Regions from separate parts of the Mesorhizobium sp. L103C119B0 genome, predicted to be linked through region 2. Evidence: riboswitches for the same ligand, from Rfam matches in the RefSeq annotation. Region 2 holds a riboswitch; each other region holds the start of a gene.
What was found. A riboswitch is a leader RNA that binds a small molecule or an ion and turns the genes downstream of it on or off. The one in region 2 is predicted to bind cobalamin.
Positions count from the first base shown of each region.

Region 1: linked by a shared signal. The riboswitch ahead of metE (5-methyltetrahydropteroyltriglutamate--homocysteine S-methyltransferase) and the one ahead of X728_RS163210 (CbtB domain-containing protein) in region 2 are both predicted to bind cobalamin.
Region 3: linked by a shared signal. The riboswitch ahead of X728_RS156105 (aromatic ring-hydroxylating dioxygenase subunit alpha) and the one ahead of X728_RS163210 (CbtB domain-containing protein) in region 2 are both predicted to bind cobalamin.

Region 1 is NZ_AYXE01000003.1:21,613-27,980, forward strand. Features, by position in the region: gene metK (methionine adenosyltransferase) at 1-351, shown strand, start outside; gene X728_RS161250 (adenosine kinase) at 460-1,452, shown strand; cobalamin riboswitch at 1,861-2,063, shown strand; gene metE (5-methyltetrahydropteroyltriglutamate--homocysteine S-methyltransferase) at 2,157-4,505, shown strand; gene X728_RS161235 (cytochrome-c peroxidase) at 4,944-5,999, opposite strand.
Region 2 is NZ_AYXE01000002.1:75,836-82,203, forward strand. Features, by position in the region: gene X728_RS163225 (MFS transporter) at 1-452, shown strand, start outside; gene X728_RS163220 (aromatic ring-hydroxylating dioxygenase subunit alpha) at 460-1,635, opposite strand; gene X728_RS163215 (gamma-glutamylcyclotransferase) at 1,772-2,464, shown strand; cobalamin riboswitch at 2,532-2,727, shown strand; gene X728_RS163210 (CbtB domain-containing protein) at 2,763-2,942, shown strand; gene X728_RS163205 (CbtA family protein) at 2,958-3,761, shown strand; gene cobU (bifunctional adenosylcobinamide kinase/adenosylcobinamide-phosphate guanylyltransferase) at 3,754-4,266, shown strand; gene cobO (cob(I)yrinic acid a,c-diamide adenosyltransferase) at 4,268-4,882, shown strand; gene cbiB (adenosylcobinamide-phosphate synthase CbiB) at 5,017-5,994, opposite strand; gene cobD (threonine-phosphate decarboxylase CobD) at 5,993-6,368, shown strand, end outside.
Region 3 is NZ_AYXE01000005.1:226,519-232,886, reverse strand. Features, by position in the region: gene ugpC (sn-glycerol-3-phosphate ABC transporter ATP-binding protein UgpC) at 1-703, shown strand, start outside; gene X728_RS156090 (DUF680 domain-containing protein) at 776-1,009, opposite strand; gene X728_RS156095 (DUF680 domain-containing protein) at 1,081-1,284, opposite strand; gene X728_RS156100 (DUF680 domain-containing protein) at 1,351-1,557, opposite strand; cobalamin riboswitch at 2,049-2,251, shown strand; gene X728_RS156105 (aromatic ring-hydroxylating dioxygenase subunit alpha) at 2,368-3,615, shown strand; gene X728_RS156110 (hybrid-cluster NAD(P)-dependent oxidoreductase) at 3,652-4,752, shown strand; gene X728_RS156115 (PqqD family protein) at 4,914-5,336, shown strand; gene X728_RS156120 (hypothetical protein) at 5,488-6,368, shown strand, end outside.

The DNA.
Region 1 (6,368 bases), on a different contig from region 2:
CGCTCGGCTGCCTATGCAGCCCGCTATGTCGCAAAGAACATCGTCGCTAGCGGACTTGCGGACGTGTGCGAGGTGCAGCTTGCTTACGCAATCGGCGTGGCCAGTCCGGTTTCCGTCATGGTCAACACGTTCGGGACAGCCAGGGTTGAGGAAAGCAGGATCGAGCGCCTCATTCTTGAGTTGTTCGATCTCAGACCGAAAGGCATTATCAAGATGCTTGATCTCTTACGCCCTATATACCGCAATACAGCGACCTATGGCCATTTCGGCCGTGAAGAGCCTGATTTCACCTGGGAGAAGACAGACAGGGCGGACGAATTGCGTCGCGAGGCAGGACTCGCCGCCCCGTGAGAGCCGCCGGCGAACGGATTGGCAAGCGGAAAGCCCATTTCCACCGGGCAGACCCGCGCCTGGCAGGCGTGGCGAGAAGCCGGCTCGGGTTTTTTGGCGGAGACATTGATGCCGGATTATGACGTGCTTTGCATCGGCAATGCCATTGTCGACATCATCGCCCAGTGCGACGAGGCATTCCTCGAGATCAACGGCATCATCAAGGGCGCGATGAACCTGATCGACACGCGCCGCGCCGAACTGCTCTACAGCCGCATGGGCCCGGCGATCGAGGCCTCCGGCGGCAGTGCCGGCAACACGGCGGCCGGCGTAGCCAGCTTCGGCGGACGCGCCGCCTTCTTCGGCAAGGTCTCCAACGATGCGCTGGGCGAAATCTATGCGCACGATATCCATGCACAGGGTGTCGCCTTCGACACCAGGCCGCTCAAGGGCGAGCCGCCGACGGCGCGCTCTATGATCTTCGTCACGCCCGACGGCGAGCGCTCGATGAACACCTATCTCGGCGCCTGCGTCGAGCTTGGCCCTGAGGATGTCGAGGCCGACAAGGCATCCGGCGCCAAGGTTACCTATTTCGAGGGCTATCTGTGGGATCCGCCGCGCGCCAAGGAGGCGATCCGGCAGACGGCGAAGCTCGCACACGAGGCCGGACGCGAAGTGTCGATGACGTTGTCGGATTCGTTCTGCGTCGACCGCTACCGGGACGAGTTCCTCGAGCTGATGCGCTCGGGCACTGTCGACATCGTCTTTGCCAACAGCCACGAGATCAAGTCGCTCTACCAGACAAAATCCTTCGACGAGGCGCTGGCTCAGATCCGCAAGGACTGCAAGATTGCCGCCGTCACCCGTTCCGAAAAAGGCTCGGTGATCGTGCGCGGCGACGAGACCGTGGTCATCGAGGCGACCGCCATCAAGGAGTTGGTCGACACCACCGGCGCCGGCGACCTCTACGCCGCCGGTTTCCTGCATGGCTACACGCAGGGCCGCAACCTCAAGACCTGCGGCGACCTTGGCTCGCTGGCGGCCGGCCTGGTGATCCAGCAGATCGGCCCAAGGCCAAGGCAGAATTTGCGCCGCGAGGCGGAAGGGGCTGGGTTGCTGTAGATGCGCCGGCAACTAACCAGCCGCCCTACTGACGCGATGACCGCAGTGGCGGAACTGTGTCAAAGCTCGCTGATAGCGACAGCCATTCGCTTCGGAGAACTGACCCATGCTGCTGCCGTGAAGCTCGCTGGAGGAGCGGTGCAAGGCGTGCTTGCCATGACGGCATTCACCGTCATCCAGATCGTCACCAGCATTTTCCAGAAGCTCAGCTTGGGGAAGGCCAGTAAGGTTCCTGAGGTAACGGAGAACTCGCGGCGTCCGTCGGACTTGACTTGCGATCACGTCCCACGATGCCGAATGCGGGCAGCAGACTGAATATTTCACAATGCTAGACAAAGGCGTAAAAGCGCGATCACATAACGACATAAACATTTCGTTATGCGTCATTGACAAAAGAGCGAACTGCTGTGATCGTCTGCGTGTCGTGGTTCTCGCGTGCGGCGCTGCCGCAGCGGAGCTAAGAGGGAAGCCGGTGCGATGCCGGCGCTGCCCCCGCAACTGTTAGCGGCGAGCCAACCCCAATCACGTCACTGAGGCGAATACCCTCAGGAAGACGGGTAGAGGCTATGACCCCGCGAGCCAGGAGACCTGCCACGCGAATTACGTCCACGGGCGGGGTGTCTCGGTGGCCGCTGCAACCCGGCGTTGATGCCGGCCTGCTAGCGCCTTCCTTGTCACCGACGCCCCAATCATCGGGGTATGACATGACTGTCTCTCAGCAAATTCCTGTAGCAACGCTCGGCGTGCCGCGCTTCGGTCGTCGGCGAGAACTGAAATTCGCCCTCGAAAGCTACTGGTCCGGAACATCGTCCGCTGGCGACCTTCTTGCGACGTCGAAGGCGCTCCGAGCCGCTAGCTGGGAAGAGCAGCGCGATCGCGGCGTGTCGAAAATCCCGTCGAACGACTTCTCGCTTTACGACCATGTGCTCGACACCGCAGCCATGGTCGGGGCCATTCCATCCCGGTACGGCTGGAATAGCGGCGAGGTCCCACTTGACATCTACTTCGCAATGGCGCGCGGCAACCAGGGTCAGACGGAGGATTGTGGACACGCTGGTCACCAGGAGGAGGCTCATGGACCTGGTGTAACCGCGATGGAAATGACCAAGTGGTTTGACACCAACTACCACTACATTGTGCCGGAACTCGATGATGATCAGACGTTCGCCCTCTCGTCATCGAAGCCGGTCGATTACTTCCTCGAGGCTAAAGCTCTCGGCATACACACACGCCCAGTCATCCTTGGACCTATCACCTTCCTCAAGCTGGCGAAATCGCGTGCCGAAGGGTTCGGTCCCATCGCGCTCCTACCGCGGCTGCTGCCCGTTTACGAGCAAGTCCTGCAGAGGCTGAAGCTGTCGGGAGCCGACTGGGTGCAGATCGATGAGCCAGCGCTTGTCCTCGATCTGAACCCGAACGAACGAGCTGCGTTCGAATTCGCCTATGGCCAGCTGTCGAAAGCCGCGCCCGAGCTGAAGATCATGCTGGCTACGTATTTCGGGTCGCTGGGAGACAATCTCGAAACCGCGGTTTCTCTGCCCCTGGCCGGCCTGCATATTGATCTCGTGCGCGCTCCCGAGCAGCTGGAAACGGTGGGTCGGCTCGCTCCGAAGGATCTGGTGCTCTCGCTCGGCTTGATCGATGGCCGCAACGTCTGGCGTGCGAACCTGCCCGCCATTCTCGACCGCATCAAACCGATCGTCGCCGGCTGGCCCTTGGACCGCGTCGAAATTGCGCCTTCTTGCTCGATGCTGCATGTGCCGATTGACCTGCGCATGGAGACGGAACTCGAGGCCGACATCAGGTCGTGGCTCGCCTTCGCGGCCCAGAAGACCGACGAGCTGGTCTTGCTGGCCCGGGCCCTTTCCAAAGGCAGGGATGCGGTGGCAGCCGCGTTGAAAGCTTCTGCCGAGGCTGCCGCCACTCGCTTGACGTCCACGAAGATCCATGACCCGCTTGTTGAGGGGCGGATCGCCAGCATTGACCATAGCATGAAACGACGAGAGAGCGCTTTTGGCGAGCGCTCCAGAGTCCAGGCCGGCACGCTCGGGCTGCCGCCGTTCCCGACGACGACAATCGGGTCCTTCCCGCAGACGCCGCAGGTACGCCGCGCGCGGTCCGCTCATGCGAAGGGCCAGCTCAGTTATGTCGACTACGAGATTTTCCTGAAGAAGGAGATCGAGTCAGCAATTCGTTGGCAGGAAGAGATCGGGCTGGACGTGCTGGTGCACGGTGAGTTCGAACGAAACGATATGGTACAGCATTTCGGCGAGCAGCTGTCCGGCTTCGCCTTCACTCAGCATGCCTGGGTGCAAAGCTATGGGTCGCGCTACGTGCGTCCCCCCATCATCTTCGGGGACGTATCGAGGCGCAATCCGATGACGGTGCGCTGGTGGCAATTCGCCCAGTCGCTTACGGAAAAGCCCGTGAAGGGAATGCTCACAGGCCCAGTGACCATTCTCAACTGGTCCTTTGTTCGAGACGACGTACCCCGCTCCGAAGCCTGCCGCCAGATCGCGCTCGCCATCCGCGACGAAGTGACGGATCTCGAAAGGTCCGGCGCAAGGATGATCCAGATCGATGAGGCCGCGTTTCGCGAAGGATTGCCACTGCGCCAATCTGACTGGAAAGCCTATCTCGACTGGGCTGTCGAATGCTTCCGGATCGCTTCAACGGGTGTAAAGGACGCGACTCGAATCCATACCCACATGTGCTATTCGGAGTTCAACGAGATCATCGACGCGATCGCTGGAATGGATGCGGATGTCATTTCGATTGAGACGTCGCGCTCCAAGATGGAACTGCTGGACGCCTTCACGAGCTCCAAATATCCGAACGAGATCGGTCCCGGCGTCTATGACATTCACTCACCACGTGTGCCGGAGGTCTGCGAGATTTCGGACCTAATCATGCTTGCCCGCGAGCGACTGTCCGACGGCCAACTGTGGGTAAACCCGGACTGTGGCCTCAAAACACGCAAGTGGGAGGAGGTCCGCCCTGCCCTCATTAACATGGTCGCTGCAGCGCGCGCGCTCCGGGAGAAAGTGGCCTGAGGCTTCTCCTTCCTCACCGTGTGGTGAGCTACCGGCTGGCTCCTGTCGGCCGTGAACATGCCAAACCGGCACACTCTTGGAAATGAGCCACTCGGCGCAAATGTGCAATTTCCCTCCGGCACGTGTCTTAATCCCGCAGAAATATAAATGTGGCACTACGCTATAATATTGGTTCCTTGGGGACATACAGGCCCCGCGCCTCGAACAAATCGGACACGCGTCGTTTCTCAAAGTAGACTGCTTGGCGCGTTCGCTCAGGCAGCGACAATATATGGTGCTGCGTCTGTCCGCCCCCAGTTGATCGCGCAGACTACGGGCGAGGTGGCAGGGTTCGGGTATCGCTAGCGTCCCGCCAATTCGGAGATGGACGTCGCAATTCGTGTCGCCAAGTAAAAATCGCCAATCATTTTCGATTGCGAGTCCGCAGCCGATTGGCCCTTATTTTCCTGAGATCTGCGTTACAGGCCGGGGCGTTGTCGCCGTTTCTGAGGGTAAGATGGGATAGGCGACGTGAGGTGCCTCTCCGGTCAGCGAGTTGAGGAAGGCAACAAGCAGGTCAACTTCTTCGTCCGCCAGTACTACGCCGAGCTGGGTGGTCCCCATAATGGCGACGGCCTGTTTCAGATCCCAAACCTTGCCCGAATGAAAGTATGGCGCGGTGAGTGCAACGTTGCGCAGCGGCGCCACGCGGAAGACATAGGAATCGTCGGCTGCATTGGTGACCTCAAATCGGCCCTTGTCTTTGTCCGGCAGGACTTCGGCGCTGGGCCGTTCCACGAGGCCGAACGGGTAATAGGCTTGCCCACCAACGTTGATGCCGGCATGGCAGGACGAGCAGCCTTTGTCCATGAAAAGCACCAGGCCCTGTTTCTGTTCGGAAGTCATGGCAACCTCATCACCATTCAGGAAGCTGTCGAACGGGGCAGGTGTGACCAGTGTCGCCTCGAAGGCTTCGATCGCCTTGGCGAAGTTGTCGAAGGTGACCCGATCGGCTTCAGCCGGAAAGGCTGCATCGAACCACTCGACATATTGCGGCATGGACTTGAGAGTGGCGATGAGTTGGCCCGGTGTATTGGCCATTTCGATCCCGGCTTGGACCGGTCCCTTCGCCTGAGCCTTCAGGTCTTCGGCACGACCATCCCAGAACTGGGCGATGTTGAAGACAGCGTTCAGTACAGTCGGCGCGTTGCGCTGTCCCTTCTGCCAACCATGGCCAATCGAGGTTTCGTGATTGTCGTCGCCGCCGGTGGCCAGGTTGTGGCATGAATTGCACGACAAGACGCCTGACGCCGAGACGCGTGGATCGAAGAACAGTGCCTTGCCGAGAGCGATCTTTTCCGGGGTGATCGGGTTGTTGGCGACTGTCGGCGTGGTGGATGGCAAAGCCGTGAAGGTGGCCAATGCCGTATCTCTGAGGTCGGTGGGGATCGAATCCGCAGCAAAGGCGGTGGGTGCCAGCAAGGTGACAGCCATCGTACTGAATAGGATTTTCATAATTGGTCTTCCTGCGTCGTCCACGCAGCCATTATGCGATCTGCGGCTCATGAACGCCCTGAGCTAGATCAGCTTGAGGGAGAGGACGGGGTCTCACACCTGTTTTCGCAGCTGAGCTGGGACCCTCTTGGAAGTGATCGCTCTTCTCGATTGGACTTCAGGGAGGAGGAGTATCCCTGGTTGGCAACCGGTTTTATGCATCAAAGCACGCCCTGAGGGCGGCTTCGTAGATTCGGTCACTGCGATCTTCCAGCCAAGGTTGAGAAAGTCGACAGCATCCGCAAGACTGGCAATCTCTTGCACGATGTGCGCTGCACGCCTCGCGAAAAGTGAGCTTCTGAAACGTCAGGGTTCATTCGTTCCTCCTGA
Region 2 (6,368 bases):
GCGAGGGCAAGCTTGCCGGCGGCCTGCTGGTTTCGGCCGGCAATGCGCTGTTGTTCATGGCGATCTTCTGGGGCAAAGCGGGAAAACGCTTCGGCGGCCGGCGCACCATGACCTTCGCCTATTTCGCGATGTCGGCGACGCTGCTTGCGGCGGGCGCGGTCGGCACTACCGCGCCGCTGCTTACGGGCTTTTTCCTGCTCTGCGGCGCCTTCTTCACCATCGCGCTCGATGCACTGGGCTCGACCGCCTTCATGCGCTCGGTGCGGTCCTATGAGCGGGCGCAGATGGCCGCGGTCTACCGCACCTATCTCGACTTTTCCGAGCTGACGCCGCCGCTGGTCTATTCGGTGGTGCTGGCGTTTTTCGGCCTCGGCTCGGTGTTCGTGACGCTGGGCATTCTGGCCGCTGTTTGCGGCTTTATCACCTGGCGCTATCTGCCGAAGTCGCTTTAGTCGCCGATCAGGCGGTTGCCTCAAGCGCTGCATGCCGCTCGCGCACCCAGTTGTGGAAGCGGTGCAGATCGTACTCCTCCGGCATCAGCACGCCGGCCTGGTGGCGCATCGAGCGCAGGCCTTTCTGATTGATCTCACAGATCGCGGCATCCTCCTCCAGCACCTGGGTGCCGAAGGCGACGACATTGTCGATGTCGGTCTCGGCGAGCGCCTCGGGCGCGAACAGCCACTCGGCGGTGAGTTCGGTCTGTTCGGGACCGAGCGGCATCAGTCGCACCGTCCTGACATAATCGACATGGCCGACGATGAACATCGAGGGCAGGCTGGTGGCATAGGTCTGTCCGGCCGCACGCTCGGCCGGCGTCAGGCCCGGGAAGACCGGGCCATGGGCATGTCCGTCGCGCGACCAGGTCTCGGCGCCGGCGCGCAGGCCACCCGAAAACTCCGGTGCGTCATTGTCGGCATGGCGGACCCAGTCGGGGTCGTCGTGCCGGCTCATCAGGCCGCGGCCGTACATCGGCACCAGCCGAGACAGGTCCTTGTGGACGCCTGGGCAATGCAGGCACTCGTTGAAGTTCTCCCAGAAGATCTTCCAGTTGCAGTTCATCACCTTGCGCAGGACATGGCCTGATACCAGCGTTTCCAGCGGCCAGTTGGCGAGGTCGCCGGATGCGGGATCGAAGGAGGTCTCGGCGGAGCCGGCCGTCGCCTGCTGAGGGTTCACAAAGACAAAGCCGCGCCACACCGACAGCGCCACCCGGTAGAGCGGATGATCTGCCTTGTCGAAACCATCTGGCAGCGATTTCGAGGGAACGCGCACGAGATCGCCGCGCAGCGAGTAGGACCAGGCATGGTAGGGGCAAGTGATGAGCCGCGCTTTCAGCCGGCCCTCGCTTTCCTGGCAAAGCTGCGAGCCGCGATGCCGGCAGGTGTTGTGGAAGGCGCGCAACTCGCCGGTGTCGTCGCGCAGCACGACGATTTCCTGTGTGCCAACGCGGAATGTCCTGAATGCCAAAGGCTGGGCAAGATCGGCCTCGCGGCAGACGAGCAGCCAGCTTTTGTACCAGATGGCGTCGAGATCGCGCTGGTAAGCCTCGCTATCCCAATAGGCCGATGACGGTAGCGTCGGTTCGGCCCGGCTCAGGCCGTTATAGGGGTCGCGCTCGCTCGGGTTGGGATGCATGGCTGGCTTCCTATGAAGCGTCAGCCGACACCCCGGCAGATAGTTTGTCAATCAGAGTGCCGCATTGCCGGTTGCAGGCGCGGCGCATAATCATGTCGTGGACATGGGACATTCGGAAATTGGGGGGATTCGGAAATTGGCCGCACGACAGATGTCGCTTACGCCGGAGCTGGTCGCGCGCTGCTGGCGCGAGATCAGGGACCCCGGGCCGGATCCGGACGCGATGCATCTCGATGACGCCGACTATGACGCGCTGCTGGATGAATTGCAGGTCGAACTCCCGGATAGCGAACCGCTATGGCTGTTCGGCTATGGATCGCTGATCTGGAAACCGGAAATAGATTATGTCGAGGACCGCGTTGCGCTGGCGCGCGGCTGGCATCGGTCCTTTTGCATGAACATGACGCGCTGGCGCGGCACCAAGGACAGCCCCGGCCTGATGATGGCGCTGGACCGTGGCGGACAATGCAAGGGCGTCGCCTTCCGGCTGACCGAAAGTAACCGGCGCGGGCAGTTGGGCCGGCTTTTCCGGCGCGAAGTCACGCTGAAGCCGACAAGCTACCGGCCGCGCATGCTGAAGCTTGCAAGCGAGGCCGGACCGCTCAGGGCATTGGCCTTCGTCATCAACCGCAACGGCCTGACCTATTCAGGGCCGCTCGACGAGGGCAAGGTCGTCGAAAGGCTGGCAACGTCCTGCGGGCACTGGGGGTCGGGCGCCGACTATCTCTACAACACGGTGAAAAACCTTGAAGAGCGCGGCATTCACGATCGCCATCTGTGGCGGCTGCAGCGGCTGGTTGCCGAGCGGATCACCGCGTTGAACCCGTAACGCCGCATGGCGCATTCGCGCTGTTGGCCGGCGGAATTTGGTTTGCCGGATGCGGCCGTTTCAGCCTATAGTCATGCATGTCGTCGGTTCCGTTAGGGACCAAGAGGGAATGCGGTGAGGGCTGACTTGTTGCCCAATGCCGTGGCTGCCCCCGCAACTGTGTGCGGTAGTCCTCTCCAAGCCACTGAGGATTTTTCCTCGGGAAGGTGGGGAAGGGCGCTGATCCGCGAGCCAGGAGACCTGCCGGCGACAGGGAACTGACTTCGATGCCCTCGGGTGGAGGGCGAAAGGACAAGATATGAATACCGCTTCCGTCTCCCTCGGCGCATCCGTCTCCTCGCAGTCGCGCTTCATGCAGCTCGTGCTTAGCGCGTTTCTGGGCATTTTCGTCGTCGGCGTTGTCGGTTTCTCGCATATCGATGCGGTCCACAATGCGGCGCACGACTATCGCCATTCGATGGCGTTTCCCTGCCACTGACGAGGATCTGACATCATGAACCTGTTTCGCAACGTCGTGTTCATCGCGGCGATCGCAGGGCTCGTGGCGGGTGTCGCTCTCGCCTGCATGCAGGCCTACGCCACCGTGCCGCTGATCCTCAAGGCGGAGGTCTACGAAAAGGCTGGTGGCGGCCATGAGCATCAGCATGCCGCGGCGCCCGCCGCCAACGCTGCGGACACCGATGCCATGAGCACCGCCGCGCCGGCGGAAAATGCGGTGAGCAGCGCAGCACCGGCTGAAGCAGCCGCGCCGGCGGAGGACGAAGGCTGGGCGCCGGCCGACGGCTTCGAGCGTTTCGCCTTCAGTGTCGTCGCCAATATCGTCACCGGCATCGGCTTCGCGCTGGTCCTGGTGGCGGTTTCCGAGTTCGCCGGCGGCATCGGCAGCTGGCGCCAGGGCGTGTTCTGGGGCTTGGCCGGCTTTGCCGTGTTCACGCTGGCGCCGGGCCTCGGCCTGCCGCCGGAACTGCCGGCAATGCCGGCGGCCGATCTCATGCAGCGCCAGATCTGGTGGTGGGCAACGGTGATGACAACGGCGATCGGTCTTGCCCTTATCACCTTCCGCACGTCGGCGCCCCTGACCGTGCTCGCCGTCGTCCTGATCGTCGCCCCGCATATTGTCGGCGCGCCGCAGCCTGACAGTTTCGTAACGCCGATCCCGGAGGGCCTGCATCATCAGTTCGTGGTGGCGGTGACGCTGACCAATCTGGTGTTCTGGCTGGTGCTCGGCGCAGTTGTCGGTGTAGTGCGCGCGCGCTTCGCCGGCACCGCGACCAGCCTGCGCGACAGCTTTGCCTGATCGCAGTTTGACCTTCATCATCGGCGGTGCGCGCTCCGGCAAGAGCGCGCATGCCGAAACTTTGGCGACGGCGTTGCTGCCGCCATGGGCTTATATCGCCACCGCGCTAGCCTATGACGGCGAAATGCGCGAGCGCATCGCGCAGCACCGCTCGCGCCGTGGCGAGGGGTGGGCGACCATCGACGCCCCGCTTGATCTTGCCGGTGCGCTCGAGGCATTGCCGGACAACCAGCCGGTGCTTGTCGACTGCCTGACGCTGTGGCTGACCAATCATATGCTGGCCGATCATGATCTGGAGGGGGAGTGCCGGCGGCTGGCCGATGTGCTTTCGCGGCCGCGCGGACCGTGGTTCGTGGTCTCCAACGAAGTCGGACAAGGCATCGTGCCCGACAATGCGCTGGCACGCCGGTTCCGCGATGCCGCCGGCCGGCTCAACCAGCAGATCGCGGTCGTAGCTGATATGGTGCTTCTGATGGTGGCGGGGCTGCCGCTCAAGGTGAAATGAGATGACCGATATCGACACAAAAGACGAAGAGCGCCATCGCGCCAAGATGGCCAAGCGCAAGGCGGTGCAGGACGCCGAGGTCGCGGAAAAGACGGTCGAGAAGGGGCTGCTGATCGTCAACACCGGACCCGGCAAGGGCAAGACCACGGCTGCCTTCGGGCTGGCGCTGCGCATGCTCGGCTATGGCAAGCGCGTCGGAATCGTCCAGTTCATCAAGGGCAAATGGCACACCGGCGAGAAGGATGCCTTCGCGGCGTTTGGCGACCGCGTCGTCTGGCACACGATGGGCGAGGGTTTCACCTGGGAGACGCAGGATCTGAAGCGCGACATTAAGGCGGCCGAAGCCGCCTGGGCCAAGGCGCTGGAACTGATCGCCGATCCCTCGATCAGCCTCGTCGTGCTGGACGAACTGAACATCGCGCTGCGTTACGACTATCTCGATCTCTACAGAGTGGTGGCGGCGCTGAAAGCGCGGCGCGAAGGTCTGCATGTCGTCGTCACCGGCCGCAACGCCAAGCCGGCGCTGGTCGAGGCGGCGGATCTGGTGACGGAGATGGGCGTGACGAAGCATCATTTTTCGGCCGGCGTGAAGGCGCAGCAGGGGATCGAGTTTTGAGGGGTTTCGTGGGGAGGGTCGATCCGCGAAGCGGATCGGGGTGGGGGTTCTCGTAGGTCGCAGTCCCCCACCCCGGCGCTTCGCGCCGACCCTCCCCACAAGGGGGAGGGTAAAGGAAGGGCGACGGTAAGCTCTCAGAACGTCACCGCGATAAGCACAGCCGACAGCAACCCGAACAGCCCAATCAGCAGATAGTCCGCCACCTGGTACAATTTCAGCGCCTGCCTGATGTCCTGGCTTTCCGCCGCGCGCCTACCGCCTTCGCCCATATAGGCGTCCTCGACGATGACGCCGCCATAGCTGCGCGGGCCGGCGAGCGCCAGGCCGAGTGCGCCGGCCATTGCTGCTTCCGGCCAACCGGCATTGGGTGAGCGGTGCTTTTTGGCATCGCGCCGCATTGCTTGCCAAGCGTTGCGGGGATCGGCGCCGTGAACGAGAAAGGCGGCGGCAACGATCAGCAACGCGGTCAGCCGGGACGCCGGCAGGTTGATCCAGTCGTCGAAGAGTGCCGCCGCGCGGCCGAAGGCCTCGTGGTGCGGGGTGCGGTGGCCGATCATCGAATCGGCGGTGTTGGCGGCCTTGTAGGCGACGCCGCCGGCCAGACCGCAGACACCTGTCCAGAAGGCGGGCGCAACGATGCCGTCGGAGAAATTCTCGGCCAGGCTTTCGATGGCGGCGCGGCTGACGCCGGCATGGTCGAGCTTCTCTGGATCGCGGCCGACGATGCGCGCAACCGCAATGCGGCCGAGCGCCAGCCCGCCGGTATCCAGCGAATCGGCCACCGCCTCGACATGTTCGGTAAGGCTCTTTTGCGACAGCAGCGACGAGGCCAGGATTGCCGTGATGATCATGCCGGCAGGAAAGAGCTGCCAGAGCAGGATTTGCACGATGAAGGCGATTGCCGCCGGCACCAGCACGATCACCAGCAGCGCCTGCGCGCCGCGGCGGCGACGCAGCGCGTCGGAATCAGTGTCGCGGTTGAGCCTGAGGTCGAGAAAGGCTATCAGCCTGCCGAACCAGGTGACGGGATGGCCGACGGCACGGAACAGCCAGTCCGGGTAACCCAGGATGCGTTCGATGGCCAGCGACAGGAAAGCGATCAGGATCGACATGAAGCTTTCTGATGGAGCGATTACTGTGGTGGATCACGGTGGATCCCTTGGCCGGGCGAGGGCGCTCTTCCCTCACGCGCCACAACCTTTCGTCGATCTCTCGACAGGTATCAATCCGCACTCCTACCCGCTTTTCGAGCTGCCCGCCACCGCCCTGTCACGATTGCCGGAGGCCGCGCGCCTGCGTGAGCTGGCCAGGGTCGCGGCCGGCGCCTATGGCGCGGCTTCGGCCGAGAATGTGGTGGTCGCCCCGGGCACGCAGATCCTGCTGCCGCGCGTCGCCTCGCTGGTCAGCCCCGGCAAGGCGCTGGTGCTCGGGCCGACCTATGCCGAGCATGCCAAGGCCGCCGCGATTGCCGGCCATGCGGTGGCGG
Region 3 (6,368 bases), on a different contig from region 2:
CCAGCGCCAGCGTGTCGCCATCGGTCGCGCCATCGTGCGCAATCCGAAAGTGTTCCTGTTCGACGAGCCGCTGTCGAATCTCGACGCGGCGCTGCGCGTCGCGACCCGCATCGAGATCGCCAAGCTCAAGGAATCGATGCCTGCCACGACCATGATCTACGTCACCCACGATCAGGTCGAAGCGATGACGCTCGCCGACCGCATCGTCGTGCTGAAGGATGGCCATATCGAGCAGGTCGGCACGCCGATGGACCTCTACAAGAAGCCCGGCAATCTGTTCGTTGCCCAGTTCATCGGCTCGCCGGCCATGAACATCCTGCCGGCGACAATCGACAGGACGGGCAACCCGACAATCGTCAGCCATGTCGGCGGCCGCAAGGCAACGGTGCCGATCGCAACGCCGGCGTCAGCAAAGGGTGCGGCAGTCAGCTTCGGCGTGCGGCCGGAGGATCTGTCGGCCGCCACCGGCGCGGAATATCTTTTCGAGGGCGTGGTGGACTATGTCGAGCAACTCGGCGAGGTGCAGCTTGTCTATGTCGATATCGGCCGCGCTGACCTGCCGTTGGTGACCAAGCTGCCCGGCAATGTCGAGGTCAAGCGCGGGGCAAAGCTGCGACTGACCGCGGATGCCGGGGACCTGCACATCTTCGACGCCGATGGGCACTCCTTCTCGCTCAAGCCGGTGGAAGTGAAGGCGGCTTGAGATAGCTGCGTCGTACAGGCATGAAAAAAGAGCGGCGGGCCAGGCCCGCCGCTCTTTTTTAAGCTTCGGCTGTTAGTTGTTGCCGAACCGATCCCTGTCGCTGCTCTGAGGAACGAACTTCTGTTGGTCGTTCGACGAGTTCAGCAGCTTGTAGACCGCCGACTTGGTGCCGGTCGACGAAGTGCGGGTGGTGTCGACGGCAGCGGCCGGCTGGTTGGCGCCATTGGAGCCATAATTGTCGCTGCCGGCAAAGGCAGCGCTCGAAACAGCCAGAACGGCTGCGGTGGCAAGAACGATCTTCTTCATTTTAGTCTCCTGAATTTTTCTGATGCCGCCAGCTGCAGCGGATAAGCCCGCCACGTGCTGGAAACCGGCTTTTAGCGGCCGAAAAGGTTACGGTCGGCACCGTGGGCAGGCGCCTGCTCGGCTGGAGCCGACTTCTCAACCGAAGCCGTATGGCCACTATCGGTCGACGTAATCGCAGGCTGGTTGGCGCCGTTCGAACCGTAGTTGTCGCTGCCGGCGAAAGCGCTGCCGGAGATGGCCAAAACGGCGGCGGCAGCAAGGATGATCTTTTTCATTTCAAATACTCCTGAATTTTTTGGGATCCCGAGAGCGACGGGTTAGCCGCCCTTCTTTGGTCGGGATCAGCGATTGCCGTAGAGGTCGCGGTCGGCGCCCTGAACGACAGGCTGCTTGTCAGCGTGCGCCGGCTTCTGAATGGAAGCCGTATACGAGCTGTCGACCGAGACGGCTGGCTGGTTCGCACCATTGGAACCGTAATTGTCGCTACCGGCGAAGGCGCTGCCGGTGATCGCCAAAACGGCTGCGGCAGTGAGGATGATCTTTTTCATTTTTAGTACTCCAGTTTGTCTGTCCGTCTAGCGGCGTGTCTTGGGAGGAATTCGCGTCGTTCGGACAGCCCCGATGTGGGAAAGCCATAGGCTGGTTTCCAATCACGAAGTTGTTCCGTGTGGACCACGGTCCTGCACCTTGAAATTGTGCCAGGAAGTTCCTCTATGGTCATTTATCGCATTGTTTTCAGTTGCTTATGTCGAACCGAGTGGTTCGCTCCGGTGTCGGTTTCCGGGCCGTCGTTCACACCATCCTGCACGCATTGTCAACAGAAACGAACCGTTCGGTTCGATTAGAGATTGCTAGTAACTTTTCGATACCGTTGAGCCCTTTTTGCCCCCGATCGGAACTGGATCCGCAGCGATTCGGCGATGATAGCGCCGCAAGACAGGATCTCAGCCCTTCGGTGGTCGGCGGGGCGTATGCCGCGCGTGTCGCGCCGCATGGATATGATGTCGCTTTCATGCCGACGTCGCGATCGCTGCCGTGATTAGATGATCGCATCTCAGGTGCCGCTTCGTGACGACGCAGCGGAGAATTGGGAAGCCGGTCAGAATCCGGCGCTGCCCCCGCAACGGTGGTGGAGTTGAAGTCGCAACGGGAGACCACTGGGCAGCAGCCTGGGAAGGTGTCGCGATGGTCCGCAAGGACAACTCCAGAGCCCGGAAACCAGCCCGAGATGCCTAGACTCGACTGATCGCGGTGGGCGGTCAAGAGGTGGATAGTGCATGTCCGGCGCCGCGCCGGCCTGCGTCCGATCCTTCCTCCATCACCACCAAGTTCAGTCCTTAAACCACGAGGACAGAACTATGGATACGCGCAACGACATGCTGAGGCTCCTGAACGGCCGCAAGCAAGGCTTTTCGCTGGAACAGCCCTTCTACACCGACCCGGACTATTTCAAGCTCGACATGGAGCTTATCTGGTATCGCGACTGGCTGTTCATCGGCCATGATTGCGAACTGCCGAAGCCCGGCAGCTATATCACCGTGCAGATCGGCGGTTATCCGGTGGTGCTGGTCCGCGACCAGAAGGGCAACATCAACGCCTTCCACAATTCCTGCCGCCATCGCGGCAGCCGTGTCTGCAACACTGAGAAGGGGATGGCGGCAAAGCTTGTCTGCCCTTATCACCAGTGGACCTACGAGCTTGACGGCCGGCTGCTGTTTGCCCGCCAGATGGCCGACGGTTTCGACAAGAGCCAGTTCGGCCTGAAGCCCGTCGCTTGCGAGAGCGTCGGCGGTTACATCTTCATCTGCCTGGCGAAAGAACCTGCCGACTTTGCGCCGATGCGCGCCATGATAGAGCCCTACCTCAACCCGCACAGGCTGAATGAAGCCAAGGTCGCATTCGAGAGCACCATCATCGAGAAGGGCAACTGGAAGCTGGTCTGGGAAAACAACCGCGAATGCTATCACTGCGCCGGCAATCATCCGGAGCTGTGCAAGACATTCCCCGAAGCGCCGACGGTGACCGGCGTGCAGGGCGCCGACAGCGATCCGGAGATGCTGGCGCACTGGGCGAAATGTGAGGCGGCGGGCCTGCCGAGCAAGTTCCGCATCGATCCGGCCGGGCAATACCGCGCCACCCGCGCGCCGCTGCTGCGCGATGCCGTCAGCTACACGATGTCGGGAAAGCGCGCGGTGACGAAGAACCTGTCCGACACTGTTGCCGCCGACCGCATCGGCACCTTAATGCACTACCACTATCCGACGACCTGGAACCACATCCTGATCGACCATGCGGTCACCTTCCGGGTGCTGCCGATCAGCGCCACCGAAACCGCGGTGACGACCAAGTGGCTGGTGCACAAGGATGCGGTCGAGGGCGTCGACTACAACCTTGAAGAGCTCACCCACGTCTGGACCGAGACCAACGACCAGGACCGCCGCATCGTCGAGGAAAACGCCTTCGGCATCCTGTCGCCGGCCTATGAGCCCGGCCCCTATTCGGAGCTGCATGAGGGCGGCGTGATCCAGTTCGTCGAATGGTACGCGGCCTTCATCGGCCCGCGCCTTGCCGAAGGCGGCCGGCCGGCGCTGCGCAGCGTCGCGTGAGCTGGAGCAGGCGAGGAAGGACCGGAGGATGATGCGATGACGGATCTTGGGCTCTATCGCCATCTTGACCAGATGGCGCCGTGGAACGACAGGCTGCAGGTGCTGGAAGTGACCGGCGTCAGCGACGAGGCGCCCGACGTCAAGACCTTCACCTTCCGCTCCGACAACCAGACCTGGTTCCGCTACAAGCCGGGCCAGTTCTTGACGCTGGAACTGCCGACACCGGACGGGCCACTGATGCGCACCTATACGCTGTCGTCGTCGCCATCGCGGCCGTTTTCGATCGCGGTGACGGTCAAGGCGCAGGCCGGCAGCATCGGCACGCGCTGGATGTTCGACCATCTGGTGCCCGGTTCGCATGTCAAGGCCTACGGACCGGCCGGCGACTTCTCGTTGCACAGCCACCCGGCGGCCAAATACCTGTTCATTTCCGCCGGCTCCGGCGTGACGCCGATGATGTCGATGCTGCGCTGGCTGAACGACTGCGCGCCATGGACCGATGTCGGTTTCGTCAACTGCGCGCGGCGTGCCGAAGAGATCATCTTCCGCAAGGAACTCGAACTGCTCGGCGGCCATATGCCCGGCCTGTCGCTCGGCTTCATGATCGAGGAACGTTCCAGCCGCGAGGGCTGGTACGGTCATATGGGGCGCATCGACGCGATCCGGCTGCCCTTGCTGGCTCCGGATTTCCGCGAGCGCGAAATCTTCTGCTGCGGCCCCGATCCGTTCATGCGCGCCGTGCGCGGCATGCTGGATGCCGCCGGCTTCGACATGACGAAATACCATCAGGAGAGCTTTGCCGCGCCTGTGATGGAGGAAATTCCGGCGCCGTTTGCCTCCCCGGTCGAGGACGGCATCGCTGCACCTGTCGAAGCCGTGACGCCGATCCGCTTCTCGCTTTCGGAGGTCGATGCCGAATGCGTCGCCGGCCAGACCGTGCTGCAGACCGCGCGCAGCTCGGGCGTGCGGATTCCCGCCGCCTGCGAGTTCGGCCTGTGCGGCACCTGCAAGGTGAAGAAGGTCTGCGGCGAAGTCGAGATGAGCCACAATGGCGGCATCCTCGACCACGAGATCGATGACGGTTTCATCCTTGCCTGCTGCTCGAAACCGCTGTCGGCGCTCGAAATCGAGGCTTGAGCCGGTCGACTTCGCCGCAACGGTCGCCGACGCAGGCGTTGTGTTCGCGGGTCTTTGTCTTGCCAAGCATAGGCCGAGTGATTTAGACGCACTTAGGAAGGGCTGGGCAGACCGTGAAACCGGCGCATCCCTTCATGGGCGCATGGAACGGGGACAGAGCGATGCAACAGCGGGTCTACGCGGTCGCAAGCAAGGACATCGTTTTCGAATCATTCGATGGCGAAGCCGTCGTTCTCGATCTTTCGAACGGTAAGTATTTCGGCTTTTCCGATTCCGGCAGCCGGGTCTGGCAGGCTTTGTCGTCCGGCGTCGCCACTGAAGCGCTGGTCGGAGCTGCCGCGGGCGCCGCAAAAATAAGCCTGGCCGACCTCGAAAGCTTCGTTGCCCGACTGCTCGATTTCGGGTTGCTTGCGCCAGCCGAAACACCGGCACAACCGCTTTCGGGCGAGCTGTCGTCTGCGCTTGCTGCCAGCAATGAGCCGCTCAAGGTCGATGTCCACGACGACCTTGCCGATCTCATCATTGTCGACCCGATCCATGAGGTCGAGGAACCTCTCGGCTGGCCGGCGGTGAAACAGGCATAATCGTTTCCCTAAAGCGCGTCGCGTTTGACGGACTCAGGCGACGCGGTTTAGATCTTTGATTTTATGCATGTCGTCGTCTCAAAACCGGGGCCACCCCGAGCGACATGCATCAGGCGACCCGGCGCAATTCTGGACGCTGAACAACCAACACATGCCTTTGATCACGCTGCAAACCCTGCCGGATTATGCCCGCCATGTGCTGGCGGCCGCGGAAAGCGCCGCCGCCTTCTATCCCGTTACCGCCGGGGTGCGGTTGCCGGGACTGGACCTGAGTGTCCACCTCGACCATGGCACGCTGGCGGAAGCCATGAGCCATGCCTTCATACCGGCCCCGGAAAATCCGTCTGCATCTGACGGCTGCCGCATTTTCGTCGCCCACCCGGCCATCGATGGCGTCCCCGCCCCGGCTACCTGGGGCCGAGGCGATTACAACCATCATGCCTTTGCCAACCGGCTGGAAGAGGCCGGATTGCGCGGCAGCTACTATCATGACCTCGACTTCTGGCAGTTCCATGATCCGCAACGCCATGTCGGGGCGCAGCTGATGATGTCGGCCGACGCCTTTCCGCCATGGGAACAAGGGGCGCCGCTGCGCGCCTTCCTGCATTGGGAATATGCGGCGCGCGGCATGCGGCTCACCCATGCCGGCACGCTGGGCATCGATGGCAAGGGCGTCCTGCTGGCGGGCTCCGGCGGTGCCGGCAAATCGGGAACGGTCGTCGCCGGCCTGCTCAATGGGCTCGATAGCGTCGGCGACGACTATGTGCTGATCGACCGGACCGAGGGGGTGACGGCCTATCCGCTGTTTGCCACGCTCAAGCAGGATCCGGAGGGCTTCAGGCGGCTGAAGCTGGAGGGTCGGCTAAAGTCGTACCAACCGCTGAACTGGCAAGGCAAGCATGCCTTTCACATCGACGAGATCGCGCCTCGACCAACTCCTGCAAGTCTGGACATTATTGCTTTGATAGTGCCCCATATCAGGGGAGGTGCGAGAAGCTCGGTCATGCCCATATCGCGCAAGGATGCCATGAT